4 regions of the Burkholderia mayonis genome follow, and region 1 is predicted to be linked to each of the others. Evidence: predicted binding sites of a transcription regulator. Region 1 holds the regulator's gene; each other region holds the start of a gene.
The links. The regulator LexA, encoded in region 1, represses DNA repair genes until DNA is damaged. The targets are predictions, from matches to a motif close to ACTGTATNNNNATACAGT.

Region 1 (7,385 bases):
GTCGACCACCTTGTCGACGACCGCGACGGGCGGCTCCGCGAGAATGCTCGCCGACGGCACGACGATCTCGAACTTGTCGGCGCCGAATTCCTTGATCGACAGGAACGCCTCGTTCTCCCACGCGATCAGCACGTCGCCGATCCCGCGCTGCACGAAGCTCGTCGTCGCGCCGCGCGCGCCCGAATCGAGCACGCCCGCGTTCTTGTACAGCTTCGAGACGAAATCCTTCGCCGTCTGCGCATCGCCGCCCGGCTTGTGCTGCGCGTACGCCCAGGCGGCGAGGTAGTTCCAGCGCGCGCCGCCCGACGTCTTCGGGTTAGGCGTGACGATCGACACGCCCGGCTTCGTGAGGTCGTCCCAGTCCTTGATTCCCTTCGGATTGCCCTTGCGCACGAGGAACACGATCGTCGACGTGTACGGCGACGCGTTGTCCGGCAAGCGCTTCTGCCAATCCCTGTTGACGAGGCCCTTGTTCGCGAGCGCGTCGATGTCGTACGCGAGCGCGAGCGTCACGACGTCGGCCTGAAGGCCGTCGAGCACCGAGCGCGCCTGCGCGCCCGAGCCGCCGTGCGACTGCTTGAAGTTCACCGTTTCGCCCGTCTTCGCCTTCCACTCCTTGCCGAACGCCTGATTGACGTCCTGATAGAGCTCGCGCGTCGGATCGTACGAGACGTTCAGGAACGTCGTGTCCGCGAGCGCCGGCGTGAGCGCGCCGAGCGCCGCCGTCGCGCCGAGCGCGAGTGATGCGATGAGACGACGTATGCCGCCCGCCAGCCCCGTGTTGCGCTTGACCATCCGTTGTTCTCCGTAGGGGTCGTTGTTTGTGATGTTGGGCCAGTCTAACGAACAGGTTTCATCATTAAAAATAATCGTTCCTCATTTTTTAATACTCAAAAGTGGTAACGATTGCTCGATCGATGGCTATCGCGGCCGAAGCGGCGCTGTGACGCAGCCGGATCGCGGCGGAATCGCCGTGATAGCGCCGAATTTCAAGTAACGCTTGAATTTCCCCGGACACTGTATAAAAATACAGCTCACTGTCTATCCATACAGTCATGTCATGATCAAACTCACCGCCCGTCAGCAGCAAGTATTCGACTTGATTCGTCGCGCGATCGAGCGCGACGGCTTTCCGCCCACTCGCGCGGAAATCGCCGCCGAGCTCGGCTTCAGCTCGCCGAACGCAGCCGAGGAGCACTTGCGGGCGCTCGCGCGCAAGGGCGTAATCGAGCTGGCGGCGGGCGCGTCGCGCGGCATTCGCCTGATCGGCGTCGAAGATTCGCCGCACCAGTTGACGCTGCCGCACGCGGCGCTGATGCAACTGTCGCTGCCGCTCGTCGGCCGCGTCGCGGCCGGTAGCCCGATCCTCGCGCAGGAGCACATCTCGCAGCACTACGCATGCGATCCCGCGCTCTTCTCGAGCAAGCCCGACTACCTGCTGAAGGTGCGCGGCCTGTCGATGCGCGACGCCGGCATCCTCGACGGCGATCTGCTCGCCGTGCAGAAGCGGACCGAGGCGAAGAACGGCCAGATCATCGTCGCGCGGCTCGGCGACGACGTCACGGTCAAGCGCCTGATGCGCCGGCCCGGCGGCGTCGAGCTGATCGCCGAGAACCCCGATTACGAGAACATCTTCGTGAAGGCCGGCAGCGCGGAATTCGCGCTCGAAGGCGTCGCCGTCGGGCTGATCCGCCCGGGCGAATTCTGACCGCCACGCAGCCCGCCCGCGGCACCGCCCGTCTTTCCCGCCATTCGACTGGATCTGGAGAACCCTATGGAACGCCTCGCCCGCTTGCTGCCCTTCCGCCAATTCGGCCGCCTGCGCCATCTGCGCGGACGCACGCCGTGTGCGCCACTCGTCGCCGCCCAGCTGCGCAGCGAGGGCGACGCGCAGACGTCGCTGCTGCCGTCCGCACTGCCGGCATTCGCGCGCGTGTCGCTGAACGGTTCGCTCCATCACGCGGAACCCGAGCGGCGCGCGCCGGTTCGTGTCTATCACGGGCCGTCGCGCTTCATCATGGTCGGCACGGTCGATGCGATCTGCCGGATGATCGATCGCTGCATCGCCGAGGAACATTCACTGACGCAACAAGGTCTCTGATCTTCGGAGCCCGTTCGTCCGTCTCGTCGTGGAGGCCGTTTGAATTCTGCCGTGCGCCCGCAAAGGCGATTCCTGAAGCCGGTTTCGATCGTCGTCGCGCTTGTCGTCGCCGCGGTGGCGATCGTCTATGCGTATGCGTCGCCCTATCTCGCGCTCAGGCAGATGAAGCAGGCGATCGATGCGCGCGATGCGCAGGCGATCAGCACCTACGTCGATTTCCCCGCTTTGCGGATCAGCCTGAAGCAGCAGCTCACCGACGAATTGATGCGGCGCATCGACGCGCAAAAGCGCGACAATCCGCTCGCAATCATCGGCGCGCTGATCGGCTCGGCGCTTGTCGGCCCGCTCGTCGATGCTTACGCGACGCCCGACGGCGTCGCCGCGCTGATGAACGGCTTGCCGCCGCGCACGCAATCCGGACAACGGCCACCCGAGTTGAATCGACCCGCCGATCAAGCGGCGAGCCAGGCAGCGCCGGTCGCGTCTGCAGCGAGCGCGTCGGCGGGTAGCCCAGGCAATTCAGTTGCCGCGTCAAGCGACGCGACGCCTGCCGCAAGCAAAACGGCGGCGCAAGCCGCGCCGTTGCCCGTATCCGGTACGCCGTCCGCCGCCGCGAGTTCGCCATCCGGCACGTCACCGCAGACGAGCGCTGCCTACCGGCGCTTCGACGAATTCGTCGTCACGTATCGCCGCGACGACGGCAGCGCGCGCTATGCCGCGATCTTTCGCCGCAGCGGACTCTTCGGTTGGAAATTGTCGGCAGTCAATTTGCACGACGAGTGAATTTGAATCGGCCCGTCGGCCGCACGCCGCGTAAAGCATGCGTGAATGCCGGGCCCGGCGCATGCGTGCGGAAACGGCGGCGATTCAGCGGTCATTTCAAACGATACGAAACGAACCGCCGGAACCAGTCAGCCTTGCTGCTTGGCAAATCGGCTGGAACCGGTTCGATTCGTCACCCGATTAACCGATGGCGAAATGACCCGATGGTGGACATCGGCGATCAAGCGAAGCGACAAATATCGGCCGCGCCCCCGCGCGGTCGATATACGCTCCGTAGCGCCATGCGCCGATGTGTGTCGGTGGCGTAGTCAGCGTCCGGCCGTCGCCGCCGTTGCGTCCTTCGCGCTTTCAGCCTTCTGCTCCGCCGGCGACGAGCACGCGACCAGAATGCTGCACGACACGCGATCGAGCAGTTGCGTGTTGCCCGACCCCATCCACCACCGCGACAAACCGCTGCGGCAGCGATGGCCGACCACGACGAGATCGACGTTGAGCTTCGTCGCGAGATTCGCGATCTCGTCGATCGGGTAGCCGAACGCGAAATGCCCCTGCGCCTGCACGCCATGCTCGGTCAGCCAGTCGACACCCTCTTGCAAGATCTCGCGTGCGGTTTCCTCGAAGCGGCTGCACGCGACGTCGGTCAGCAAGCCGGCGCTTTGCGCGATGCTCGAGCGCATGTCGACGACCGACAGCAAGTGTGTTTCGGCTTTCAGTTCGAGCGCCAGATCGGCGCCGCATCTCAATGCCTTGCGGCCCTCGAGCGTACCGTCGTAGCACAGCAGAATTTTTTTATAGCTAGCCATCTTGGCCTCCCTAATGCGCGACCAGCGCACGAACCCATCATGCTGCGCCGCAATTCCAGATGCAAGCGCTGGAAAACGCTGATTCGCCCCGCACCGCGAACGCGCGATGATGCGATGCACGAAGCCGAGCAATGTGCGCTGTGACGAGGCAAGCGCGCTGAAGCGATGCGATCGATGCACTAGAATGGCCCGTTCGTGTTGCACGATTCCAATCGATATTCACTTGCCCATGTCCGTCGCACCGATCGATTTTCAGGCAGTCGAGAAACACTACGACGGCAAGCTCGTCGTCAACGGCTTGTCCTTTCACGTGCAGCCCGGCGAATGCTTCGGCCTGCTCGGCCCGAATGGCGCCGGCAAGACCACGACGCTCAAGATGCTGCTCGGCATCACGTATCCGGACGCAGGCTCGATCAGCCTGTGCGGCGAACCCGTGCCGTCTCGCGCGCGGCATGCGCGGCGTCGCGTCGGCGTGGTGCCGCAGTTCGACAACCTCGATCCCGACTTCACCGTCCGCGAGAACCTGGTGGTATTCGCCCGCTACTTCGGGCTCGCCGCACGCGAGGCGCGCTCGCTCGTGCCATCGCTGCTCGAGTTCGCGAAGCTCGAGAACAAGGCCGACGCGCGGGTGAGCGAGCTGTCGGGCGGGATGAAGCGGCGGCTCACACTGGCGCGCGCGCTCGTCAACGATCCCGACGTGCTCGTGCTCGACGAGCCGACGACGGGCCTCGATCCGCAGGCCCGGCATCTGATGTGGGAACGACTGCGCTCGCTCCTCGCGCGCGGCAAGACGATTCTGCTGACCACGCACTTCATGGAAGAGGCGGAGCGCCTGTGCCACCGCCTGTGCGTGATCGAGGAAGGCCGCAAGATCGCGGAAGGCGCGCCGCGCGCGTTGATCGAAACGGAGATCGGCTGCGACGTGATCGAAATCTACGGGCCCGATCCCGTGCAGTTGCGCGACGAGCTCGCGCCGCTCGCGGCGCGCACCGAGATCAGCGGTGAAACGCTCTTTTGCTACGTCGACGATCCGGAGCCGATCAACGCGCGCCTGAAAGGCCGCACGGGCCTGCGCTATCTGCACCGCCCCGCGAATCTCGAAGACGTATTCCTGCGGCTGACCGGCCGCGAGATGCAGGACTGAAACAATGGACACTCGCCACTACACGTCGCAGCCGGCCGTCGCGCTTCGCGAGCGCGAATCCGCGTTCGCGCTCGCGCTGCCCGCGAACGCGACCAACTGGATCGCCGTCTGGCGGCGCAACTACCTCGTCTGGCAAAAACTCGCGATCGCATCGATGTTCGGCAATCTCGCCGATCCGATGATCTACCTGTTCGGCCTCGGGCTCGGTCTCGGGTTGATGGTCGGGCACGTCGAAGGCGTGTCGTACATCGCGTTCCTTGCGGCCGGGACGGTCGGCTCGAGCGTGATGATGTCGGCGAGCTTCGAATCGATGTACTCGGGCTTCTCGCGGATGCACGTGCAGCGCACCTGGGAAGCGATCATGCACACGCCGCTGTCGCTCGGCGACATCGTGCTCGGCGAGATCGTCTGGGCCGCGAGCAAGGCGATGCTGTCGGGCGCGGCGATCATGCTCGTCGCCGGCATGCTCGGCTATGCGAAGTTTCCGTCGATGCTGATTGCCCTGCCGGTAATCGCGCTCGCCGGTCTCGCGTTCGCGAGCCTCGCGATGATCGTCACCGCGCTCGCGCCGTCCTACGATTTCTTCATGTTCTATCAGACGCTCGCGCTGACGCCGATGCTGCTCTTGTCCGGCGTGTTCTTCCCGCTCACGCAGTTGCCCGAGTTCGCGCGGCACGTCGCGCACGCGCTGCCGCTCGCGAATGCGGTCGATTTGATCCGCCCGGCGATGCTCGGCCGTCCGGCGCCCGACGTCGCGATCCACGTCGCGATCCTCGCCGCATACGCGGTGGGTGGATTCTTCGTTTGCGCGCGCCTGTTCAGGCGGCGGATGATGCGCTGATGAAACCGGCCTGCCCGGCCGGCTCGCGACGCCCGGGCGCGCGCGAGCCGAATGCCGAGCATGCGGCCTTTCGGCCGCGCCGCGGGCCACGCGCCGCGCGGCCGCGAGCTCGACGATCACTCGTCGTCGTCGCTCCAAGGCATCTCGACGTCGGTCAGGAACGCGACGGTCGCGAGCGGCCCGCCCTCCTGCCGGCCGAGCTTGCCGTCCGCGCGGTGCCATTCGACGCGAAACACCGTGCCCGGATCGTCGGCGAGCAGATACACGGTGCGCAATTCCTCCGGATCGGCATCCTCGACGGGGCCGTCGAACGACACGAGCATCTTCTGCGGCCAGAGTCCGTTGACCGGATCGTAGACGCGCTCGCCCTGCGGAATGTCGATGCTCGCGTCGACGCCGATCGTCGCCGACGCCTCGACGATCATCTTGCCGAGCGCGTTCAGCACGGCGGTCGCTCGTGTGGAGTTGGCCTGGCGAATCGCGAGATCGCCGCGCGTCAGCGCCTGTTCGAGGCGGGGATGTACCTTGTGTTTCGTCATGCGTTTTCCTGATCGCTTCTGCTTCTGAAAATGACGGCCGGCCTCGCTTCCGAGACCGGCCTGATTACGTGCGCGCGGACGGCCGGCGCGTCGGCAATGCGGTCGAATCCGTCGTGCTGGAATCGCCGTGCGGTTGCCGTCAGTCGCCGCCGATCGTGTCCAAATGGAGATCGCCAATCGCCGCGACTGCCGATCTCCGGCCGCCGATCGCGAGATCCAGCCCGGCCACGCCACAGGTGCACCGTGGCCGAAGCGTGTCGACCGAGCGCGCTAATCGAATTTTCCCGACCGATCATCGCCTCCGGATTCGCCGCCCTCAGAACCCGAGCGCGACCGCAGCCAACCCGCCGACCACCCCGAACGCGACAACGAGCGCAGCGACGAGCGCAAGCGTCGCCGGCTTGAACGAGCGCGCGAGCATCGCGAGCGACGGCACGCTGACGGGCGGCAGCGTCATCAGCAGCGCGCCCGCCGGCCCGACGCCCATGCCGAGAGACAGCATCGCCTGGATGATCGGCACCTCGCCCGCGGTCGGAATCACGAACAGCATGCCCGCAATCGCGAACGCGACGATCCAGCCGATCCCGTTGCCGATGTCCGGTCCGATATGCGGGAACAGCCACGCGCGCGCGGCGCCGAGCAGCAGGACGAGCACCAGATATTCGGGCACGAGGCGCACTGTCATGCGCGCGAAGATCTTCATCCAGCGCGCGAACGCGTTGCCGGCCGCCGCCTGCTCGGCGACGAGCTTCGCGCGCAGCGCATCGTCGACGACGCGCGTCTGCTCCCCCGCGAGACGGTTGAGCAGATAGCCGACGCCGAACACCATCGCGACGCCGAGCACGAGCCGCAGCGCGCTCCAGTGCCAGCCGAGCACGAAGCCCATGAACACGAGTGCGGCGGGATTGAGCACCGTGTTGCCGAGCCAGAACGCGACCGCGCCGCCCGGCGACGCGTCGCGCTCGCGCAGACCCGCGACGACGGGCGCCGCGCAGCACGTGCACATCATGCCGGGCAGCGCGAGCAGCCCCCCTGCCGCGACGCTGCCGAAGCCCGTGCCGCCAAGCGCGCGCGCGACCCAATGCGCGGGCAGGAGCGCCTGCACCGCCGAGCCGAGCAGAAGGCCGAGCACCATCGCCTGCCAGATCGCCTTGCCATACGCCCACGCATAGTC
Region 2 (7,385 bases), on a different replicon from region 1:
TCTGGCCGACACGCGCCGAGGAAGCCGCGCGTTCGATCGAGGAAGTGGAAGCGCGGCTCCGGGCATCGGATACGCAGGCGGTTTTCGGCGCGCTGACCGTCGACGGTGAGTTGGCCGCGATCGCCGGCGTGCGCAGGGATGCGCTCGTGCAAGTCGGGCATAAGGCGACGCTTTGGGGTGTGTTCGTCGCGCCCGCGCATCGCGGCAAAGGGCTCGCCCGTCGGCTGATGGGCGCGGCGTTGACGCACGTGTCGCGCGACTGGGGCATCGCGCAGGTCAATCTGTGCGTGAATATCGAGAATGAGCCCGCGAAAGCGCTCTACGCGTCGCTCGGATTCGAGACGTTCGGCGTCGAGCGGCGCGCGATGCGTGTCGGCGATCGGTTTTGCGACGAGCAGCACATGGTTCGAATGTTGCGTTGAGCGCAGTGCTGACGATAAGCGAGACGTATCCGGCCGCATGCACTGTCGACGTGCTTGTTCCGCCGCGGTTCCGCCGCGGTCGTGCGGCGTCCGTTCGCTCGATAAGCGCCGCGCTGAGTTGGTCGTCGCGCTCGCTTCGATCGCTCGAATCAGTCGATGGCCGGCGCGCTCCGGCATCGTCGCCGTCCGATGCACGTTTTCTTGCTTCGCCGGGGCGGGCGATCAACCCGCTGAACGACTCGCATTCACGCCACACGTTCGCGGCGCTTTGTTACGTGAGGCGTTGTCATCGAACGACGGTTTGCGCCAGCCGCTGTTGCTGGGCCGCCGCTTCGTTTTCCTGTTCCCATTCGTACCAGTCGTCGCCAAGCAATTCGATCGGATGCTGCGTCCGGTCGGAACCGTTGCCGCAAGACAGCGCGTCGACCGAGCAATATCGGTCGCATCCCCAGCAGTTGCGTTCAGGGTGCTTCGGATGCAGCGGGAATTTCTTCGCCATGCCGGAGTGCCTCGCAAAGTGCGTTGGAGGGTGTCGCGGCGAGCGATGTCAGGACGGCGCCCTGGTGGGCGGGGTAGACGACTTGGAAAGGCGCGACGCGCGCACGACTTCGTGCGTGGCGAGCTGACAAGGTTTCTGTCGCCGCGACCTGCCCATTCTGTCGATCGGGCGACGGACTTGCCTTGATATTGCGCATCGAATCGCGCGATGCGACGTCGCGTCGCGCAGCGCTACGTTGCGCCATGCCAGCCGATGCCATTTGGCGCCGCCCGGCACCATTCGCGCCAATCGGACGCTCGGCGCGATGCTTACCGGCCTGCGGCGCGTGTGGCGAGGTGCTGGCGGATCAGCGTCAGGTAACGGTCGCCGACCGTGTGATCGGTCTCGGCGCGCCGTGTCGGATAGCGCAGCGAAATCGGCGGCGAGACGCCCAGGTAACGGCAAACGGCGGACAGGTACGGCTTGCGGACGCGCCCCATGCGCAGCGCTGCGCGCTCCACGCGCTCGTCACCGACCTGGCTGCGCAGCCAGACGAGGATTTGACGGTCGGTATCGTTGACGATGCGAACCAGGTGCTCCATCTGACACCTCACTGGTTAAAAATACAGTGCTGTTAATTTATCCAGTATTTCTCGAGCGTGCAACCGTATTAAATGGGGTGCAAACCGGGTCGCGATGGGCGGTCGGAAGCTGGAAATATGCGCCGCGCGAAGCGAAGTCGATGCGGTTGTGAAGTAGCCGGGGAGAGCTGGGCAGAACCGCTTGGCCTAGCGGGAGTGGGTTCTCTTGTGCGTGGGAATTCAGGGGATTTGATGAAGCCGGGACCGGGTGACAGGAAAGTCGTCGGCATCCCGCTTCGATCCTCCGCAGGATTTCATCTCGCCGGGTAACGAAGTTTCAACATGAGCGCGAGCACGGTTCGACGAGGGGGATGTGTCGTGACGGCCCCACCCGGTCAGTCGTCCGCGGACATCATGTCGGCGCGCGCAACAAAGCCAGTCTCGTGCGCACTTTCTCCGCAATGATGCGCACGGCCTTGCCGGGACCGCGGGAGCGCCATGCAGGCGGAGCCGGGCGTTCGAGCCTTTCGGCAAAGATGAAGCACATGACGACGATCGTCGTCAAAACGTGCAACGGTCCTGTCAGCAGCGCAAGCAACATCAGCGCCCAGCAATTCCCGGCGCAGGAGACGCCGCTCGCCAGGCCGAAACGCAGCGCATCGCGATCAGCGGCCATGCCGAACGCCGCGAGGGACGGCCGGCGGTGGCAGACGTTCAGGAACCATTGCTTGGCGGGCGAAAACTGCCAAAGCACCGCCAGCGCGAACCCGAGGCCCACGCGCGTCAGGGGGGGCGGCACGGCCCAGGTGAATGCGATCGCGACGACCTGCAGACCGATCCACGCGGCGATCCAGACAGCCGCATAACCGGCAACGAAGCAGAGCGCAGATCGCATGCGGCGTCGCGCGAAACTGCGCTCCAGGACGTGTCGGAGCGGCGATGCGGCGAGCGGCGCCATCATGGCCGCCACCATCAGCACCGAATCCGATGCGAACTTCGACGGCGAGTTGGACAAGAACGCAAGATGGAGCCATGTCGACAGCGGCAGCCGCCAGTAGTCTCCCGAGATCGAGCAGAGCGCGGGCGGCATCAGGCCGCCCGCGTCGACGAGCAACGCGGACCAGGCGATCAGGCTGATCGACACGGGTACGACGAACGACGCGTCGAGCCGCTGCCCGGCGTGCTTCATCACTGCACTCGCGTCACGTGCTTTGCCGATACACGCTGATGCGGCCGATGCTCACTTGCGATTCTTCCGCCACCGGCGTGAGCGCGACGAGCCGCACGTCGAGTTTGGACAGAGGCAAGGCGCCGGCGAGATGCAGCGCATCGATCATGTGCGAGATTTCGACCACGAACGTCAGGCCGTCGCCCGCGTGCCCCTCCTCGCCCACCACCGTCGCGTTGCTCACGCCGAAGAGGGCGACGCTGCCGGCAAGATGGTCGGGATATTTGGCGGGATCTCCGCCTTCGGGAACGTTGATGTAGACGCTGAGGATCGTGGCGTCGTCGAGGCCGCGGACATTCTCGAGATTCAGGAAGACCCGGTCGGGCGTGGCCGAGGTGGCGGCGGCAGTCTTCGTCAGATTGGCGGATATCTTGCGTTGCACGGCGGCGTCGAGCGTGACGGAAGACCGCGCCTCCGCGCCCTTCACCGCGAGGTTCCGGTCGCTTGCGCCGAACAGTTCGACGATCTTGGGGTCGGTCAAGGCGATGTCCTCCTCGAGCGTTTCGGCCGTGACCTGACCCGTGCGCAGGCGATTCAGGCGAGCGACCGTCAGCGGCGGCGTTTTCGGCGGCGCCGATACATCATCGTAAGCATAGCCGAGCTTCGAAAGGTTGCTCATTTCGCCGGGCGTGTAGGTCCAGTCGTCTCCGTGCGGCATCGGCATTTTGAAAGGCCGCTCGCCTATGAATGCCGGACCTTTCAGCCAATTCACTTTGGTCGGATCGACGTGAGTGGGGGGATGCCTGCGCCAGACTTCCCACAACCGATCGATATTCGCGTGGTGAAGCCAGAAAATCGGGTCCAGTCCTGCGATGTCCGGGTTGGACATCAATCCGGGTTGGCGCGTAAGCGGGTCTCGTCCGCCGACGATGCCATGCACGGCGTCGTGTGGCTGCGTCTCGATACCGCCGTGAATCCCTCTGCTGTGATGGAAGCCCGTGCAGACGCCGCCGAATCCGGGGCCGCCTCCGCTTGCGACGCCTTCGAAATCGGGATCCCCCAGCGCGTTTTGATTGACCAAGCTGATCGGCACGTAGACCTCGCTGTTGTTATACGGGCCGTAGCGCTGCTTCACATAGAGCGGATTGTTGCCTTTGCCGTCCGGCCAGTCGGGCGACGCAAAGGCTTTGGGCAGACGGTCCTCGCCGGGCTCGAAGTAGTTCCAGTAGGGGAGCGCCCAATCCTTGGGGCCGTGCAGCTTGATGACCTCGTCTCGAACGACGGCCTCGAAAGCGAGCAAGTAGCCGCGATGCCAGGGCAGGAAGTACCAGCTGCCGTGCTGACACTGCTTCCAGTAAGCCTGAATGTCGGCGGTGCTGGGCATCCGGTCACGCGAGTCCAGGTAGCCGAGATGGCGCCACAGGCTTTCTTTGAATCCGTGAATGGCCGCGTAGAAACGCCAGCTGTTTCGATCGTCGAGGGCGCGCGACTGCATCGCTTTTACGCCGCGTGCGTACCAGAGAATGGGATCGGCCCAATCGGAACCCAAATTCCAGACGTTTTTACGTAGATATGTCATGCTGATTTCCCCTTTTTAAGTGTGCAGCATGTCGTGATTCGATTGACGAAATCGGATCATCCAAGCGGTAATCGATAAATTAGGATTTATTAAATTTTATAAAAATGAAACGAATGTAAAGTTAGTTGTTCGTCATGGGACGCGTGACGATCCGGCTCGCATGATGCAACGACAGGTATTTGATGAGGCAAAAGATTTGCGCTTCGTTCCTGATTTCCTGAATCGAGCCATCGCCATGAAAATGGTAGTATATTTTTCCCATATTTTCATACGTGAATGAGGCATTGCTGAAAAATGGCGATTTGATCGAATGGATGCGATTCCAGGCGACGGGGTCGGATTTTATAAATCGATTGATTCGGTAAATCGAGCAGATTTGAATCGGATCGAAGCCGGCTTGCTGCGACAATTTGCACTTTCCGATCGAAATGCCGGGGCCGGCGCGCTGGTCGCGGATTGGATCGCGATGCGGTCGTCGCGGCAGTCTGGAATCGGGGCAGCGGGGCAGCGCGCCGGGTTCGACGCGATACGAGAGATCGTCGTACATCGCGCGGGCAGTGAATTCAATCGTCGGGCGCGACTGAACGAGCGACCACTTGTGTGTCGCAGCGCCGGCGACAATCGAAAAGAAACGTCGGCGCCGGAAGCGGGCTTCAAAGAACCGGGGAGACCGGTCGACTTTTTCGGTGAGCAGTTAAAACGATGGTCGTTGTACCGATCGGATCGAGGTGGTGAATCAGGCGATTACAAGGGGCGCGTGCCGGAGCCCTGTCGCGCGGCGGCTGTCGTTCCGACAGCGCTCGATACTGACGTCGCGGCGCACGCGCCGACAATCCGCCAAGCTGCGTTCAATGGCGCGCGACCGGGTTGCCGGACGGAAAGTCGTATTCAATCGGCGCCGGTCGCGCTTCCGGTCGCGCTTCCGGTCGCGCTTCCGGTCGCGCTTCCGGTCGCGCTTCCGGTCGCGCTTCCGGTCGCGTCTTCAAGTCGCGTCTTCAAGTCGTCGCGACCAGAAACGCTTCGCCGCTCGACGGCCGCAGACCATCAGTCCGGCCGGCGAAATAGCGCTGAGTGAGATCGTCGGTGGACACGTGCCGGACTTCGCGGAATCCGGCTTCACGGGCGAGCGCGAGCATTTCGGGCGGGCTGAAGAAGCTGACGAACGGGGTGCCCGCCGCCCGTGCGCGCTCGTAGACCGCCTGGTGCTGCGGGCGCTCGGCGGGATCGAGGAGTTCGAGCGGCAGCAGGAACGTCATCGCCAGCGTGGAGCCCGGAGCGAGCGTCGCGATCTCGCGCAGCGTGGCGGCGACCGCGTCCCGGGTCAGATACATCGAGACGCCGGTCGACGACACGACGGCCGGCCGACCGGCGTCGAAGCCGTCGGCCTCCAGCGGTTCCCGGCAGGATCCTCCTGCCTCGAAATCGACCGGCACGAGCCGCAGCCATTCCGGGATGCCGAAGCCGAGTGCGATCAGGCGCTGCCGCTTCCAGGCCTGCGCGCCGGGCTGGTCGACTTCGAATACCCGAAGGCGCGACGCGAGCTTCGTTCTGCGCTGGGCGAACGTGTCGAGGCCGGCGCCGAGCACCACGTACTGGGCGACGCCGTGTTCGGCCTGCTCGCAGACCAGATCCTCGATGAAGCGGGCCCGGCCGACGATCGCCGCCCGGTAGCCGCGGGTCGCTTGCGGATCCATGTCCGGACGGTCGCGCCAGTCGTCGTCCGGCGCCGCCAGTTGCAGACCGATCTCGTCTTCGAGCACGTGCGGCGGCGGATCGATCTGCACATGCATGGCCCGCCACAGAGCGACTCGCACCGCGGTGCTGTCCGGGGCAGCGATGGATTTGTTCGGCATGACGTTTCCCTATCCCGTAGACGAATGTCGTCGACCGTCACAGTGTATCGATCGTTCGGCGTCGCCCCAAGAGGCCGGTCCATTTCGGATCGGGCGGGCTTTCCTCGGGCGAACGTCACGGCCGCGCCGCTTTGCCGCCCGGCGTCGCCGGCATTAGTCCGACGTAGCGCTCGTCCGTCAGCGTGCGCAGGAACGCGACGAGATCGTCGATGTCGGCGTCCGTCATCGCGGGCGGCGTGCCGGGGCGGCGATTCATCGGCGTCGAGTTCACGTTGATGTTGCCGCGATAAGCGGCCGGCACGTCGTCGAACGTGTCGCGGCCGTGATACCAGCGTTTCGGATCGGTCGAGCGCGTGTTGTAGAACGCGACCGCGTCGCGCAGCGTATCGAACACGCCGTTGTGCATGAACGACTCCTTGATCGCGACGTTGCGCAGCCCCGGCGTGCGCAGATAGCCGCACCATTGTGTCGGCTCCGGCCAGCGCAGCTTCGCGGCCGTATCGCACAGGCCGTTGTCGAAGCGGCGCGGGTCGCGGTTCGCGGGCAGCGCGCGGTTGCGCGGCACCGCGATCGCGTCGTAGCCGAAGTCGGTGAAGAGCGAGCGCTCGGGGCGACTCGCGGTATCCGACAGCGTATGACAGCTCATGCAGTTGCCCTTGTCCGGATTCTTGAAGAGCGCGAGCCCGCGCAATTCCTGCGGCGTGAGCGGCGCGCGCTTCGTCACGTATGCATCGAAGCGCGACGAGAAGGGCGCCATTTCGTCGCTTTGCAGATACGCCTGCATCGCGTCGCCGAGCGCGCGCACCGTCCGCTCGGGATCGCGCCGGACCGCCGGGCCGAAGCGCCCGGCGAGCGCTACGGCGAGTGCGGTGCCGTCGATCTTGCGCAAGAGCGAGGCGGGCGATGCGTTGTTCATCTCGTCCGGATCGAAGAGCGGGCCGCGCAGCTGCTCGGCGAGCGTGTCGGCGCGGCCGTCCGAGAACAGGCCGCCGAACGGCGCGGGCGCGAGCGCGTCGTCGTCCTGGTAGAAGTGGCGGCGCGGCACGTAGCGCACGTACAGCAGCGACGGCGCGTTGCGCCGGCTGAAGTGTCCGGGGCGGCTGCCCTGCGGCACGCGCGGGCCAGCGAGCGCGGCGGGCGACAGCGTGGGTGCGAACGCGCGGCCCGGATCGTGGCAGCTTGCGCACGATGTGCCGCGCGGCTCCGACAGCCGCGAATCGAAGAACACGCGCCGGCCGAGCGCGATGAGCGCCGGGTCCGGGCGGAACACGGCCGTCGTCGTATCGAACTTCGACGCGACCTGC
Region 3 (7,385 bases), 370 kb from region 1:
GGGATTGTCGGGATCGTCGCACGCGAACGCGAGCTTGCCGCTCTTCAGCATCTCGACCGCGTATGCGACGGGCTCCTTGCCCGCGCGCTCGGCTTCGTCGACGACGTCGAGCGGATTTCTTTCGAGCTGCGGCGCCGACGGCAGCCAGCCCATCCGCTCGGACTTCGCGTTCAGGTCGAGCAGCGTCATGCCTTCGTACTTCGAACGATCGGCGGTCGGCCCGAGGATCTCGTCGACCGCGAGCTTTTCATGGCGCCATTGGCTCGTGTGGCTGTAGAAGAACGACGTGCCGTTCATCTGGCGCGGCGGGCGCGACCAGTCGAGCGCGAACGCGAGCGGCGCCCAGCCGAACTGCGGACGCAGTTTCTCCTGGCCGACGTAGTGCGCCCAGCCGCCGCCGCTCTGGCCGATGCAGCCGCACATCATCAGGAGGTTGATGATGCCGCGGTAGATCATGTCGTTGTGATACCAGTGGTTGAGCGCCGCGCCGACGATCACCATGCTCTTGCCGCGCGTTCTGTCCGCGTTGTCGGCGAATTCGCGCGCGACCTGGATCACGAGATGGCGCGCGACGCCCGTGTGCTTTTCCTGCCACGCGGGCGTGTACGGCACGTCGTCGTCGAAGCTCGCCGCGACGTTCGGTCCGCCGAGGCCCTGGTCGACGCCGTAGTTCGCCATCTGCAGGTCGTAGACGGTCGCGACGAGCGCGGTCGTGCCGTCGGCGAGCGCGACGCGCTTCGCGGGCACGCGGCGCGCGAGCAGCGATTCGTGCTCGCCGCCGAAGTAGGGGAAGCCGACGTCGACGACTTCATCGTGCGCGTTGACGAGCGACAGCTTCGGATCGATTGCGCGGCCGCTGCCGCCGTCCTTCATTTCGAGATTCCAGCGGCCGACCTTCTCGCCGCCGTTGTGCGCGGCTTCGCCCCAGCGAAAGCCGATCGAGCCGTTCGGCGCGACGATGTCGCCCGTCGCGGCGTCGATCGCGAGCGTCTTCCATTCGGGATGATTCGCTTCGGCGAGCGAGTCGGCGAGATGCGACGCGCGCAGGAAGTGATCGGGCACGCGCATGCCGTCGCGCTCGCGCAGCAGCACGAGCATCGGCATGTCCGTGTACTGCTTCACGTAGTCGCGGAAGTACGCGGACTTGCCGGCCGCGTGGAATTCCTTCAGCACGACGTGGCCCATCGCCATCGCGAGCGCGGCGTCGGTGCCTTGCTTCGGCGCGAGCCAGATGTCGCCGAACTTGACCATCTCGCCGTAGTCGGACGAGATCGCGACCGTCTTCGTCCCCTTGTAGCGGACCTCGGTGTAGAAGTGCGCGTCGGGGGTGCGCGTCTGCGGCACGTTCGAGCCCCAGACGAGCAGGTAGCTCGAGTTGTACCAGTCGGCCGATTCGGGCACGTCGGTCTGCTCGCCCCACACCTGCGGGCTCGCGGGCGGCAGGTCGCAGTACCAGTCGTAGAACGACAGGCACGCGCCGCCGATGAGGCTCAGATAGCGCGCGCCCGCCGCGTACGACACCATCGACATCGCCGGAATCGGCGAGAAGCCGACGACGCGATCCGGCCCGTAGCGCTTGATCGTGTACGCGTTCGCGGCGGCGATGATCTCGGTCGCGGTGTTCCAGTCCGCGCGCACGAAGCCGCCGAGGCCGCGCACGCTCTTGTAGCGGCGCGCCTTCTCGGGATTCTGGCTGATCGATTCCCATGCGGCGATCGGGTCCATCGTCTTGCGCGCCTCGCGCCACATCTCCATCAGGCGGCCGCGGATCATCGGGTATTTGACGCGCTGCGCGGAGTAGACGTACCAGCTGTACGACGCGCCGCGCGGGCAGCCGCGCGGCTCGTGATTCGGCAGGTCGGCGCGGGTGCGCGGATAGTCGGTCTGCTGGGTTTCCCACGTGATGAGGCCGTTCTTCACATAGACCTTCCACGAGCAGGAGCCGGTGCAGTTCACGCCGTGCGTCGAGCGGACGATCTTGTCGTGCTGCCAGCGGCTGCGGTAGCCGTTTTCCCAGCGCCGATCCTCGTCGACGACGGCGCCGTGGCCGTCGGAGAACGTGGATTTCACGCGCGACATGAACTTCAGCCGATCCAGAAAATGACTCATCGTGTGTTTCTCCAAGGGCATCCGCGGTCGCCCCAGGGTGCTGCGAATGCTTGTGTCAGGGGACACTCCGAGATTACGGCGCGTGCGCTTGCGCGCCCATTCGCCGATGGAGCGGGAAAGGGGAGGGAAAAGAACTAGTTCGAAAGAACTAGAGGGCGCGATGCGCCCTCGTGAAATGCGGGTTGGATGCAGCCACGCGAATGCGGCCGCGTGTCGCAGCGCGCCGCATCCGGAAACGGTCGGCGTCAGCGCGCGTTCAGCACGGCATCGACGCGTTGCGGCGCGCGTAGAACCACCACGTGATCGCGACGCACGACACGTAGAACACGATGAAGCACGCGAGCGCGGGCACGGCCGAACCTGTCATGTCGAGCGACGTGCCGAAGCTCTTCGGAATGAAGAAGCCGCCGTATGCGCCGATCGCGCCCGAGAAGCCGAGCACCGCGGCCGATTCCTTGCCGGCGTCGAGGAGCGCCTGCTTCTGCGCGGCTTCGTCCTGGCCCTGCGCGGCGCGCTGCCGCTCGGTCAGGAAGATCACCGGGATCATCCGGAACGTCGAGCCATTGCCGATGCCCGTCAGCGCGAACAGCACGATGAACATCGAGAGGAAGCCCGCGAAGTTGCCCGCGTCGCCGTCCGCCGGCAGGAACGCGATGACGCCCGCGACCGCCGCGATCATCGCGGCGAACGTCCAGAACGTGACGCGCGCGCCGCCGATCCGGTCGGACACCCAGCCGCCGACGGGCCGCATCAGCGCGCCAGCGAGCGGGCCGATGAACGCGTAGGCGGTCGGGTTCACGTTCGGGAAGAGCGCCTTCGTGAGGAGCGCGAAGCCGGCGGAGAAGCCGATGAACGAGCCGAAGGTGCCGACGTACAGCCAGCACATCAGCCAGTTGTGCAGCCGGCGGAAGATCACCGCCTGCTCGGCGAACGACGCCTTCGCGTCGGCGATGTCGTTCATCCCGAACCACGCGGCGAGCGTCGCGACGACGATGAACGGCACCCACACGAAGCCCGCGTTCTGCAACCACAGGTTCGTCGTCGTGCCGTGCGCGACAGCGGTTTGCGGATCGCCTGCGAGCGCGCCGAAGATGCCGGCCGAAATCACGAGCGGCGTGACGAACTGCACGACCGACACGCCGAGGTTGCCGATCCCCGCGTTGAGCCCGGTCGCGAGCCCCTTTTTCGCCTTCGGGAAGAAGAAGCTGATGTTCGCCATCGACGAACTGAAGTTCGCGCCGCCGAAGCCGCACAGAAGCGCGAGGATGAGGAGCGTCGGATAGCCCGTGCCCGGATCGCGCAGCGCGAAGCCCATCCCGAGCGCAGGGATCAGGAGGGTCGCGGTCGAGATCGCGGTGAAGCGGCGGCCGCCGAAGATCGGCACGAGAAAGGAGTAGAAGATGCGCAGCGTCGCGCCCGAGAGCGCGGGCAGCGCGGTGAGCCAGAACAGCTGGTTCTTGCCGAAGTGAAAGCCCGCGCGATCGAGATTGACGACGACGACGCTCCACAGCGACCAGACGACGAACGCGAGCATCAGCGCGGGAATCGAGATCGCGAGGTTGCGCCACGCGACGGGGCGCCCCTTGGCTTGCCAGAAGGCCGGGTTTTCGGGATCCCAGCGCACGAGTAGAGAAGTGGACATGATCGAATCCGTTGAGTGAACGAAGGTGACGAAGAAGGCGCTCACGCGGAGCGGGCGGCGAGCACGCGCTGGTCGTGCGCCGCACGCTCGGCGCGGAAGCTGAAGTACATCCAGACGAGGCTCACGCTGACGGCGCCGTAGAGCAGCATGAAGCAGGTCGAGCGAACGCCCGTCAGGTCGACCAGCGCGCCGAACAGGATCGGCAGCGCGAAGCCGGCGAGGCCGCCCGCGAGGCCGACGACGCCCGACACCGCGCCGATGTCGTCCGGGAACTCGTCGGCGATGAACTTGAAGACCGACGCCTTGCCGACCGCCATCGCGATGCCGACCGCGAACAGCAGCACGGTGAACGCGACGGGCGTGTGGCCGAGATGGAAGCCGAGCGGGCCGTGCGCCGCATGGATCGTGAAGTCGGTCGGCGGGTAGCTGAGGATGAAGAACGTGACCCAGCAGACCCACATCACCCACCACGTGGTGCGATAGGCGCCGTAGCGGTCGGACAGCCAGCCGCCGATCGCGCGGAGCACGCCGCCCGGCAGCGAGAAGCACGCGGCGAGGAACGCGGCCGACTGGATGCCGAAGCCGTATTCGCCGACGTAGTATTGCGTGAGCCAAAGCGACAGCCCGACGTAGCCGCCGAACACGACCGAGTAGTACTGCGAGTAGCGCCACACACGCGGATTCTTCAGCACGCGCAGCTGCGCGCGCAGCGACGTCGCGTTCGTCGAGCGGTGCGCGGGATCGGTCGCGGAGAACACCCAGAAGAGGAGCGCCATCACGAGCATCGCGATCGAATAGACACGCGGCACGATGGTCCACGTGCCCGCCGCCGCGATGAGCGCGGGCGCGACGAACTTGTTGACGGCGGCGCCCGAGTTGCCGGCGCCGAACACGCCCATCGCGAGGCCCTGGCGCGCCTTCGGGAACCAGCGCGCGACGTACGGCGTGCCGACCGAGAACGAGCCGCCCGCGAGCCCGACGAAGAGGCCGAGCACGAGGAACTGCCAGAGCTGGGTCGCATACGAGATCAGCCAGATCGGCACGACGGTGACGAGCATCAGGATGAAGAACACGATGCGGCCGCCGTAGCGGTCGGTCCAGATGCCGAGCGGCACGCGGATCAGCGATCCGGTGAGCACTGGCATCGCGGCGACGAGGCCAAATTCGGTGTCGTTCAGGCCGAGGGTCTTCTTGAGCGGAATGCCGAGGATCGCGAACATCATCCAGACGGCGAAGCACAGCGTGAATGCGATCGTGCTCGATGCGAGCACGGGCATCGCGCGCTTGTCGAGCGATGCGGGAGGAGCGGAGGTTGCAGCCATGATGATTCTCTCGAGACGAGGAGGAGCGTCTCAAGAGTAGGGATGCGCGATGCGCTTGCCTATTCGCCGGGAGAACGGGCGCGCCTGCGTCGCTGGGTCGACCGGACTAGTTCGATCGGCGGGGGCGCGGCGGCATGTGTGACAATTGTTTGAAATAAGATTTGACGCGTCCGCTTAAAACCCATATACTTTTATTTCTTTGACGCGGGGTGGAGCAGTCTGGCAGCTCGTCGGGCTCATAACCCGAAGGTCGTAGGTTCAAATCCTACCCCCGCAACCAAATTCGGCGATGTCCACGCGCAAATGACCGATGCGCGAGTCGTCAAAACAAAAACCCGGCTTTCGAGCCGGGTTTTTGTTTTTCCGCGGCCGGTTTCGCCTCTCGCACATCGCGTCTTTCGATGTCGAACGGGCGGTGCGTCATCTCGTCGGGTTCTCGTTGCCCAGCAAGCGATGCACTCGGATCGGCGCATGGCCCCCGACTTTCTCTGCATCGGACTCTTGCGCGCTGTCACAACGTTGTTGCGTGCCCGAAGCATCGCGGACATCGTATTCAAAGCGGCGCGGTCTGCGCCCCGGCGCATGCGCGGTGCGCAATGACGCACCGCGCAGTTGAAACGCGCACTGTGTTTTTGTACAGTATCGGCACCTTGGACAAGCCGACGCCTTCCTCCGACACGCTTCCGCCGCCTTCGGGCGACGCGGCTCCGTTCGCGCGCAAGATCATCCATTGCGATTGCGACTGCTTCTACGCGTCGGTCGAGATGCGCGACGATCCGTCGCTGCGCGGCCGCCCGCTCGCGGTCGGTGGCCGGCCCGACCAGCGCGGCGTGATCGCGACCTGCAACTACGAGGCGCGCCGCTATGGCGTGCATTCGGCGATGTCGTCGGCGCTCGCGATGCGCAAGTGTCCCGAGCTGCTGATCCTGCCGCCCGCGATGGACAAGTACCGCGCGGCGTCGCGGCTCATCATGGCGATCTATCGCGACTACACGCCCGACGTCGAGCCGCTGTCGCTCGACGAGGCGTATCTCGACGTGAGCCGCGCGACGCGCTGCCAGGGCAGCGGCACGCTGATCGCGCGCGAGATCCGCGAGCGCGTGCGCGATACGGTGGGCGTCACGGTGTCGGCGGGCGTCGCGCCGAACAAGTTCATCGCGAAGATCGCGTCGGACTGGAACAAGCCCGACGGTCTCTTCGTCGTGCGGCCGCACGAGGTCGACGCGTTCGTCGCCGCGCTGCCCGTGCGCAAGCTGCACGGCGTCGGCAAGGTGACGGCCGCGCGGCTCGACAAGCTCGGCATCCGCACGTGCGACGAGCTGCGCGGCTGGTCGCTGTTTGATCTGCATCACGAATTCGGCGCGTTCGGCCGGCGGCTCTACGAGCTCGCGCGCGGCATCGACGAGCGGCCAGTGCGCGCGGACCAGGAGCGCAAGTCGGTGAGCGTCGAGACGACCTACGTCCGGGATCTCGACACGCTCGACCAATGCGCGGCCGAGATCCGGCGATTGACGGTGCTGCTCGACGCGCGGATCGCGCGGGCAGGGGCGGTGCGCTCGATCAGGAAGCTGTATGTGAAGATCCGCTTCGCGGATTTTCAGCGCACGACGGTCGAATGTGTCGCCGACGCGACCGATGCCGAGACGGCGGTCGCGCTGCTCGCGAAAGGGCTGGTGCGCCGCAAGCAGCCGGTGCGGCTGTTGGGCGTCGGCGTGCGGATCGACGAGGACACGGCCGAGCGGCATGGGCAGATCGCGCTCTTCGATGACGAAGACGACGACGGCGAAAACGACACGTCGTCCGGCGCGTGATCGCTCGACGGGCGCGCGCCGCATGAACAAGAGCGGGCGACAAAAAACGGCAGCCCGCCGATGCGGGTTGCCGTTCGTTTCGACTGACGGAGGCTCGATGGGACGCCGCAGCCGGCGGCTCGTGCGACCGTCGGGCTCGCGCGTGCCGCGCCGAGAGCGTTACGCCCGCGCCTGCGCGGCGTCGGCCATCCCGCTATGACGCAGCAGCGCGTCGATGTTCGGCTCGCGGCCGCGGAACGCCTTGAACGAGTCCATCGCCGGACGGCTGCCGCCGACTTCGAGGATCTCGCGCCGGTAGCGCGCGCCCGTCGTCGAATCGAGCACGCTGCCCGCGGAGCCGGCGGCTTCCTCGAATGCCGCGTACGCGTCGGCGGACAGCACTTCCGCCCACTTGTAGCTGTAATAGCCGGCCGCATAGCCGCCCGCGAAGATGTGGCTGAACGTGTTCGGCCAGCGCGAGAACGGCGCCTGCGGGATCACGTGGAAGCGCTCGTTGATCGC
Region 4 (7,385 bases), 860 kb from region 1:
CGATAGGTCGTCCGGGCGCCGGCCGCGGATGTGCGCCTGCAGCGCGGTGAGCGGTGCGAGCCCTCGCGACAGCCCGAACCAGACGAGCAGGATCGCAAGCGGCAGAATCACGAATTGCGGCAGGATCACGCCCTTGATGATGTCGTTCGCGAGCGCGTTGCGCTTGTCGAGCGTCTCGCCGACCTGCACGAGCACGGGCTGCGAGCCCGTCGCGCCCGGCAGTGCGACGGTCGTGTACGCGACGCGCACGTCGTTGCCGCGCAGCAGGTCGTCGCGGAACACGACGACACCGGGCGGCGGGCGGTCGTCGTCGCGCGGCAGCGGCAGGTCGGCTTCGCCCGCGACGAGCTCGCCGCGCGTGCCGAGCACCTGGAAGTACAGGCTGTCGACATTGTCGGCGCGCAGGAAGTCGAGCGTCGTCTGCGGCAGCTTCAGCTCGGCGACGCCGTTCACGGGCGTGATCTGCCGAGCGAGCACGTACGCGTCGGTCTCGAGCGCACGGTCGAACGGGCCGTTCGCGATCGTCTTCGCAACGAGGTAGGTGACGGCGATGCTCATCGGCCATAGCAGCAGGAGCGGCGCGAGCATCCAGTCGAGAATCTCGCCGAACAGCGAGCGGGGGCGGGGGCCTTCGGCGGCGTCGCCTTCGTCCGGCGGCGCGAACGGGTTTTCGTAGCGCGCGTCGCGCGCGGCGTCCGCATCGGTCGCGGCGGTGGCCGGACGGTGCGCGGTGTGCGCGGAATGGGCCGGCGTGGCCATCGGCCGCTCCTTCCTTGGTGGCGTCAGCGCAGCGACTGGCTCGCGGCGGCTTCGGCCGGTTGCGGCGCGGTTGCGTTCGGCGCGTCGTTCGCCGGGGCGGGCGCGGCCTTCTCGAGGCAGTAGCCGAGGCCGCGCACGGTCGTGATCCGCACGCCGCTCGGCTCGATCTTCTTGCGCAGCCGGTGAACGTAGACTTCGATCGCGTTGTTGCTGACTTCCTCGCTCCATTCGCACAGATGATCGACGAGCTGTTCCTTCGATACGAGCCGGCCGATCCGCTGCAGCAGCACTTCGAGCAGGCCGAGTTCGCGCGCGGACAGGTCGAGCACGCGGTCGTTCGCGTAGGCGATCCGGCCGACCTGGTCGAACGACAGCGAGCCGTGCCGCACGACGGTCGGCCCGCCGCCCGCGCCGCGCCGGGTCAGCGCGCGCACGCGCGCTTCGAGCTCGTTCAGCGCGAACGGCTTCGCCATGTAGTCGTCGGCGCCGAGGTCGAGCCCCTTCACGCGCTCGTCGACGCTGTCGGCGGCCGTCAGGATCAGCACGGGCAGGTTCGAATTGCGCGCGCGCAGGCGGCGCAGCACGTCGAGGCCGGGCATCTTGGGAAGGCCGAGATCGAGGATCAGGAGGTCGAACGTCTGCATAGACAAGGCCGTATCGGCCTCGGCGCCGTTCCTCACGTGGTCGACGGCATAGCCCGATTGGCGGAGTGACCGGGTGAGGCCGTCCGCGAGTATGCTGTCGTCTTCGGCGATGAGAATTCGCATGATGCGCAACCGGTTGCCGTCCCGCGGCGATGGCGCTGCGCGCGGCTGTCTCCGAAATATGGGGCGATGCCTGCCCGCAACGCGGGCTTGCACAAACCACTGTTTTTTTATACAGTATCTGCATTCGCGCACCTAACGGCTTGCTGGCCGTGTCAAAGCCGGTGCGTCCGTATCAGACGCTGCTCATCATAGCAAAGGACGATTCATGGAAGAAAGCAAGAAAGGCTCCGGGCTGACTGCCGAAAAGAGCAAGGCGCTCGCCGCCGCGCTCGCGCAGATCGAGAAGCAGTTCGGCAAAGGGTCGATCATGCGGCTCGGCGACGGCGAAGCGGTCGAGGATATCCAGGTGGTGTCCACCGGCTCGCTCGGTCTCGATATCGCGCTCGGCGTCGGCGGCCTGCCGCGCGGCCGTGTGGTCGAAATCTACGGGCCGGAATCGTCCGGCAAGACGACGCTGACGCTGCAGGTGGTCGCCGAGATGCAGAAGCTCGGCGGCACCGCGGCGTTCATCGATGCGGAGCATGCGCTCGACGTTCAGTACGCGTCGAAGCTCGGCGTGAACGTGCCGGAACTGCTGATCTCGCAGCCGGACACGGGGGAGCAGGCGCTGGAAATCGTCGACGCGCTGGTGCGCTCGGGCTCGATCGACATGATCGTGATCGACTCGGTCGCGGCGCTCGTGCCGAAGGCCGAAATCGAAGGCGAGATGGGCGACGCGCTGCCCGGCCTGCAGGCCCGCCTGATGTCGCAGGCGCTGCGCAAGCTGACGGGCTCGATCAAGCGTACGAACTGCCTCGTGATCTTCATCAACCAGATCCGGATGAAGATCGGCGTGATGTTCGGCAACCCGGAAACCACGACGGGCGGCAACGCGCTCAAGTTCTATTCGTCGGTGCGTCTCGACATCCGCCGGATCGGCTCGATCAAAAAGAACGACGAGGTGATCGGCAACGAAACGCGCGTGAAGGTCGTGAAGAACAAGGTGTCGCCGCCGTTCCGCGAGGCGATCTTCGACATCCTGTACGGCGAAGGCATTTCGCGTCAGGGCGAAATCATCGATCTCGGCGTGCAGGCGAAGATCGTCGACAAGGCGGGTGCGTGGTACAGCTATAGCGGCGAGAAGATCGGCCAGGGCAAGGACAACGCGCGTGAATTCCTGCGCGAGAATTCGGAAATCGCGCGCGAGATCGAAAATCGCATTCGCGAGTCGCTCGGCGTTGTCGCCATGCCGCAGGATGGCGGCTCCGAAGCCAAGATCATGGACGAAGAGGAGTAATGCGCAAGCACCGGGAGGGCGCGGATTCGCAGCAGGTAGGGCACAGCGCGCGGACAAGGTCCGCCGACGAGGCCCGCATCGAACGCGAAGCGCGCGCGCCGGTTTCGAGCGAGGGGCGGCCGGCTGGCCGCCCGGCAGCGGGGGCATCCGATGATGCCCTCGTTTCGTTTGGGCGATCGGTTGCGTTCGAATCGGACGATCCGTTCGATTCGAACGAGTCGTTCGACGCGCACGACGTCGCGCGGCGGCGTGCGTCGGCCGGTGTAGCTGGCGCGAACGACGATGCGTCCGGCGGTGGCCGGGCGTTCGGCGGTTTGCGCGCCGGCGGCCGTTCGCGTGCATCGGCGGCATTTTCGGCGGCGGCGGGCGGGGATGAAGCGGCGAGCGACGTCTATACGCGCACGAGCCAGGCCGGGGGCCGGTCGAAGCGGCGGACATCGCCTTTCCGCTTCGATTCGTCCGCGCCCGAAGACGCAGAGCGTTCGTCGGCGTCGCAACGTCCCGCGCGCTCACTGAAAGGGCGTGCGACCGCGTATCTGTCGCGCCGCGAGTACAGTCGCGCGGAACTCGCGCGCAAGCTCGCGCCGTACGTCGAAGAAGGCGACGATCTCGAGTCGCTGCTCGACGCGCTCGAACGGGAGGGCTGGCTGTCCGACGCGCGGTTTGCAGAAAGCCTCGTGCATCGGCGCTCGGCGCGCGTCGGCTCGGCGCGCATCGTCAGTGAGCTGAAGCGACATGCGGTCGGCGACGCGCTCGTCGAGGCCGTCAGCGCGCAATTGCGCGAGAACGAGTTCGAGCGGGCGGAGTCGGTCTGGCGCAAGAAGTTCGGCGCGGCGCCGCAAACACCCGCGGAGCGCGCAAAGCAGGCGCGCTTCCTCGCGATGCGCGGTTTTTCGAGCGTAACGATCGCGAAGCTGCTGAAAGGCGACGTCAACGAATTCGGCGGCGATTGAGCGCGGCGAGCCGGTCTTGCGCGCTCGCGTCCGGCATCGAGCCGACGCTGCAAGCTCAAATGCCTTGCGATAGCCCGGCGAATCAATCGTTACATTGCCATCCGACCACCGACCACCGACCACCGACCACCGACCGCGAACCACCCCAATCCAGCCCCTCAAAATCCCCCGAAGCCCCGCGCGGGGCCAGACCGGGACCGTGCGGCCGGTATGTTAGAATCCACGAGTTTCCCTCTTCGGCTTCACCTTCCCGCATGCCGCTACCCGAGCCCGTACCCCGACAGTTGCGCCATCGCCGCGCAATTCGAGCGGAAGCCTACGAGCGCGCCGACGGCTTGTGGGACATCGAAGCCTGCCTGACCGATCACAAGCCGCGCGACGTCACGCTGGCGTCGGGCGTCAGACCGGACGGCCTGCCGATCCACGAACTCTGGTTGCGCGTGACGATCGATCGCGAACTCACCATCGTCGACGCCGACGCGTCGTCTGACTGGGTGCCCTATCCCGGTCAATGCGAAACCGCCAAACCCGCCTACCGCGTCCTCATCGGACTCAATCTCTTCCGCCATTTCCGTCGCGACGTCTCCCGGCTGCTGTCGGGCGTCGCCGGCTGCTCGCACCTGACCGAGCTGTGCGGGGTGTTGCCGACGGCCGCGATCCAGGCGTTCGCGGGCGACGTATGGGATGTGCGCGAGCAGTTGGGCGGCGAAGCCGACGGGCGCGATCGCGCGGCGGCCGAGCCGCCGTTCCAGCTCGGCCGCTGTCACGCGCTGCGGTTCGACGGGGAAGCGGTTCGGCAGTTCTATCCGCGTTGGTACGGCGCGAGCCGCCCCGCGCGCGAAGGCTCGGACGGTGCGAAGGAATGAGAGCGGACGCTTAAATCGTAAGAAGAAGCGATCGTCAATCGACTTTTTTAGCCAACTCACAGACTGAAGGAATCACGCATGAAGATTCACGAGTACCAGGGTAAGGAAATCCTGCGGAAATTCGGAGTCGCGGTACCGCGCGGCAAGCCGGCGTTCTCGGTGGACGAGGCCGTCAAGGTGGCGGAAGAGCTGGGCGGCCCGGTCTGGGTCGTCAAGGCCCAGATTCATGCGGGCGGCCGAGGCAAGGGCGGCGGCGTGAAGGTCGCGAAGTCGCTCGAGCAAGTGCGCGAATACGCGAACCAGATTCTCGGCATGCAGCTGAAGACGCACCAGACCGGTCCGGAAGGCCAGAAGGTCAACCGTCTGCTGATCGAAGAAGGCGCGGACATCAAGAAGGAGCTGTATGTCGGCATCGTGATCGACCGCGTGTCGCAGAAGGTCGTCGTGATGGCGTCGAGCGAAGGCGGCATGGACATCGAGGAAGTCGCGGAAAAGACGCCGGAAGCGATCCACAAGGTCGCCGTCGAGCCGTCGACGGGCCTGCAGGACGCGGAAGCCGACGATCTCGCGAAGAAAATCGGCGTGCCGGACGCATCGATCCCGCAAGCGCGCGAAATCCTGAAGGGCCTGTACAAGTCGTTCTGGGAAACGGACGCGTCGCTCGCCGAAATCAACCCGCTCGTGCTGACGGGCGATGGCAAGGTGATCGCGCTCGACGCGAAGTTCAACTTCGATTCGAACGCGCTGTTCCGCCATCCGGAAATCGTCGCGTACCGCGATCTGGACGAAGAAGATCCGGCTGAAATCGAAGCATCGAAGTTCGACCTCGCGTACATCTCGCTCGACGGCAACATCGGCTGCCTCGTGAACGGCGCGGGTCTCGCGATGGCGACGATGGACACGATCAAGCTGTTCGGCGGCGAGCCGGCGAACTTCCTCGACGTCGGCGGCGGCGCGACGACCGAGAAGGTCACCGAAGCGTTCAAGCTGATGCTGACGAACCCGGGCCTGAAGGCGATCCTCGTGAACATCTTCGGCGGCATCATGCGCTGCGACGTGATCGCGGAAGGCGTGATCGCGGGCTCGAAGGCCGTGAACCTGAACGTGCCGCTCGTCGTGCGCATGAAGGGCACGAACGAAGACCTCGGCAAGAAGATGCTCGCCGAATCCGGCCTGCCGATCATCTCGGCGGACAGCATGGAAGAAGCGGCGCAGAAGGTCGTCGCCGCGGCTGCGGGCAAGTAACGAGCGCCCGCGCCTGGCGCTGCGCGCCGGGCCCCGATGGGGGCAAGAAAACGCGGGGCAGCCCGGCGTTTTCTTGAGCGCATCATTGAAACGCATGGCGGCGCGGTTTTTCTCGCGACGCCGATCGAACAGAGGTCAATACATGTCGATTCTGATCAACAAAGACACGAAGGTCATCACGCAGGGCATCACCGGCAAGACCGGCCAGTTCCACACGCGCGCCTGCCGTGAATACGCAAACGGCCGCGAAGCGTTCGTCGCGGGCGTGAACCCGAAGCGCGCCGGCGAAGATTTCGAAGGCATTCCGATCTACGCGAGCGTCAAGGAAGCGAAGGCCGAAACCGGCGCGACCGTGTCGGTCATCTACGTGCCGCCCGCGGGCGCCGCTGCCGCGATCTGGGAAGCGGTCGAAGCCGATCTCGATCTCGCGATCTGCATCACGGAAGGCATCCCTGTCCGCGACATGATCGAAGTGAAGGACCGCATGCGCCGCGAAGGCCGCAAGACGCTGCTGCTCGGGCCGAACTGCCCGGGCACGATCACGCCGGACGAACTGAAGATCGGCATCATGCCGGGTCACATCCACCGCAAGGGCCGCATCGGCGTCGTGTCGCGCTCGGGCACGCTGACGTACGAAGCGGTTGCGCAACTGACGGCGCTCGGCCTCGGCCAGTCGTCGGCAGTCGGCATCGGCGGCGATCCGATCAACGGTCTGAAGCACATCGACGTGATGAAGATGTTCAACGACGATCCGGATACGGACGCGGTCGTGATGATCGGTGAAATCGGCGGTCCGGACGAAGCCAACGCGGCTCAGTGGATCAAGGACAACATGAAGAAGCCGGTCGTCGGCTTCATCGCGGGCGTCACGGCGCCTCCGGGCAAGCGCATGGGCCACGCCGGCGCGCTGATCTCGGGCGGTGCGGACACGGCCGAAGCGAAGCTGGAAATCATGGAAGCGTGCGGCATCACGGTCACGCGCAATCCGTCGGAGATGGGCCGCCTGCTGAAGGCAGCACTGTAAGCATCGGTTTCATCGCCACGAAAAACGCCGGTTCTGCCGGCGTTTTTTGTTATGCTCGCGCAATCGTTTCGTAAGCCCCGCCCGGACGGCCGGGCGCGATTGGAACGCACGCATTGGCCCGCCCGTCTTACTTCCTTTGCTTCGCTCTCATGCTTGAATTCTTCGCCTCGCTCCATTGGGGCGCCGTCGTTCAGATCATCGTCATCGATATCCTGCTCGGCGGCGACAACGCGGTCGTGATCGCGCTCGCTTGCCGCAACCTGCCCGTGCAGCAGCGCGTGCGCGGCGTGCTGTGGGGGACGGCCGGTGCGATCGTGCTGCGCGTCTTGCTGATTGCGTTCGCGGTGCTGCTGCTCGACGTGCCGCTGCTCAAGTTCGCGGGCGGCGTGCTGCTGCTGTGGATCGGCGTGCGGCTGATGACGCCCGCCGCCGACGCGCACGACAACATCAAGCCTGCCGACAGGCTGTGGGAGGCGGTGAAGACGATCGTGATCG

Region 2: a site for LexA is predicted at 1,513-1,530, ahead of WS70_RS26545 (CppA family protein). Genes of this name have one in related genera too.
Region 3: a site for LexA is predicted at 5,697-5,714, ahead of dinB (DNA polymerase IV). Genes of this name have one in related genera too.
Region 4: a site for LexA is predicted at 1,625-1,642, ahead of recA (recombinase RecA). Genes of this name have one in related genera too.

Annotation. Positions count from the first base shown of each region.
Region 1 is NZ_CP013386.1:1,714,632-1,722,016, reverse strand. It holds gene WS70_RS08650 (sulfate ABC transporter substrate-binding protein) at 1-795, opposite strand, end outside; gene lexA (transcriptional repressor LexA) at 1,061-1,708, shown strand; gene WS70_RS08635 (hypothetical protein) at 1,775-2,101, shown strand; gene WS70_RS08630 (DUF2939 domain-containing protein) at 2,141-2,884, shown strand; gene WS70_RS08625 (universal stress protein) at 3,193-3,687, opposite strand; gene nodI (nodulation factor ABC transporter ATP-binding protein NodI) at 3,917-4,831, shown strand; gene WS70_RS08615 (ABC transporter permease) at 4,836-5,672, shown strand; gene WS70_RS08610 (hypothetical protein) at 5,789-6,211, opposite strand; gene WS70_RS08605 (permease) at 6,528-7,385, opposite strand, start outside.
Region 2 is NZ_CP013387.1:1,771,935-1,779,319, reverse strand. It holds gene WS70_RS26555 (GNAT family N-acetyltransferase) at 1-422, shown strand, start outside; gene WS70_RS26550 (DUF3079 domain-containing protein) at 709-921, opposite strand; gene WS70_RS26545 (CppA family protein) at 1,230-1,502, opposite strand; gene WS70_RS26540 (copper chaperone) at 1,894-2,670, opposite strand; gene WS70_RS26535 (tyrosinase family protein) at 2,684-4,228, opposite strand; gene WS70_RS26530 (hypothetical protein) at 4,350-4,775, opposite strand; gene WS70_RS26525 (class I SAM-dependent methyltransferase) at 5,224-6,081, opposite strand; gene WS70_RS26520 (cytochrome-c peroxidase) at 6,197-7,385, opposite strand, start outside.
Region 3 is NZ_CP013386.1:1,349,263-1,356,647, forward strand. It holds gene WS70_RS06735 (nitrate reductase subunit alpha) at 1-2,109, opposite strand, end outside; gene WS70_RS06740 (NarK family nitrate/nitrite MFS transporter) at 2,366-3,751, opposite strand; gene WS70_RS06745 (MFS transporter) at 3,793-5,073, opposite strand; tRNA gene WS70_RS06750 (tRNA-Met) at 5,277-5,353, shown strand; gene dinB (DNA polymerase IV) at 5,724-6,884, shown strand; gene WS70_RS06760 (M3 family metallopeptidase) at 7,044-7,385, opposite strand, start outside.
Region 4 is NZ_CP013386.1:855,006-862,390, forward strand. It holds gene WS70_RS04295 (sensor histidine kinase) at 1-759, opposite strand, end outside; gene WS70_RS04300 (response regulator transcription factor) at 783-1,526, opposite strand; gene recA (recombinase RecA) at 1,732-2,802, shown strand; gene recX (recombination regulator RecX) at 2,802-3,755, shown strand; gene WS70_RS04315 (DUF2889 domain-containing protein) at 4,010-4,621, shown strand; gene sucC (ADP-forming succinate--CoA ligase subunit beta) at 4,685-5,866, shown strand; gene sucD (succinate--CoA ligase subunit alpha) at 6,009-6,890, shown strand; gene WS70_RS04330 (TerC family protein) at 7,040-7,385, shown strand, end outside.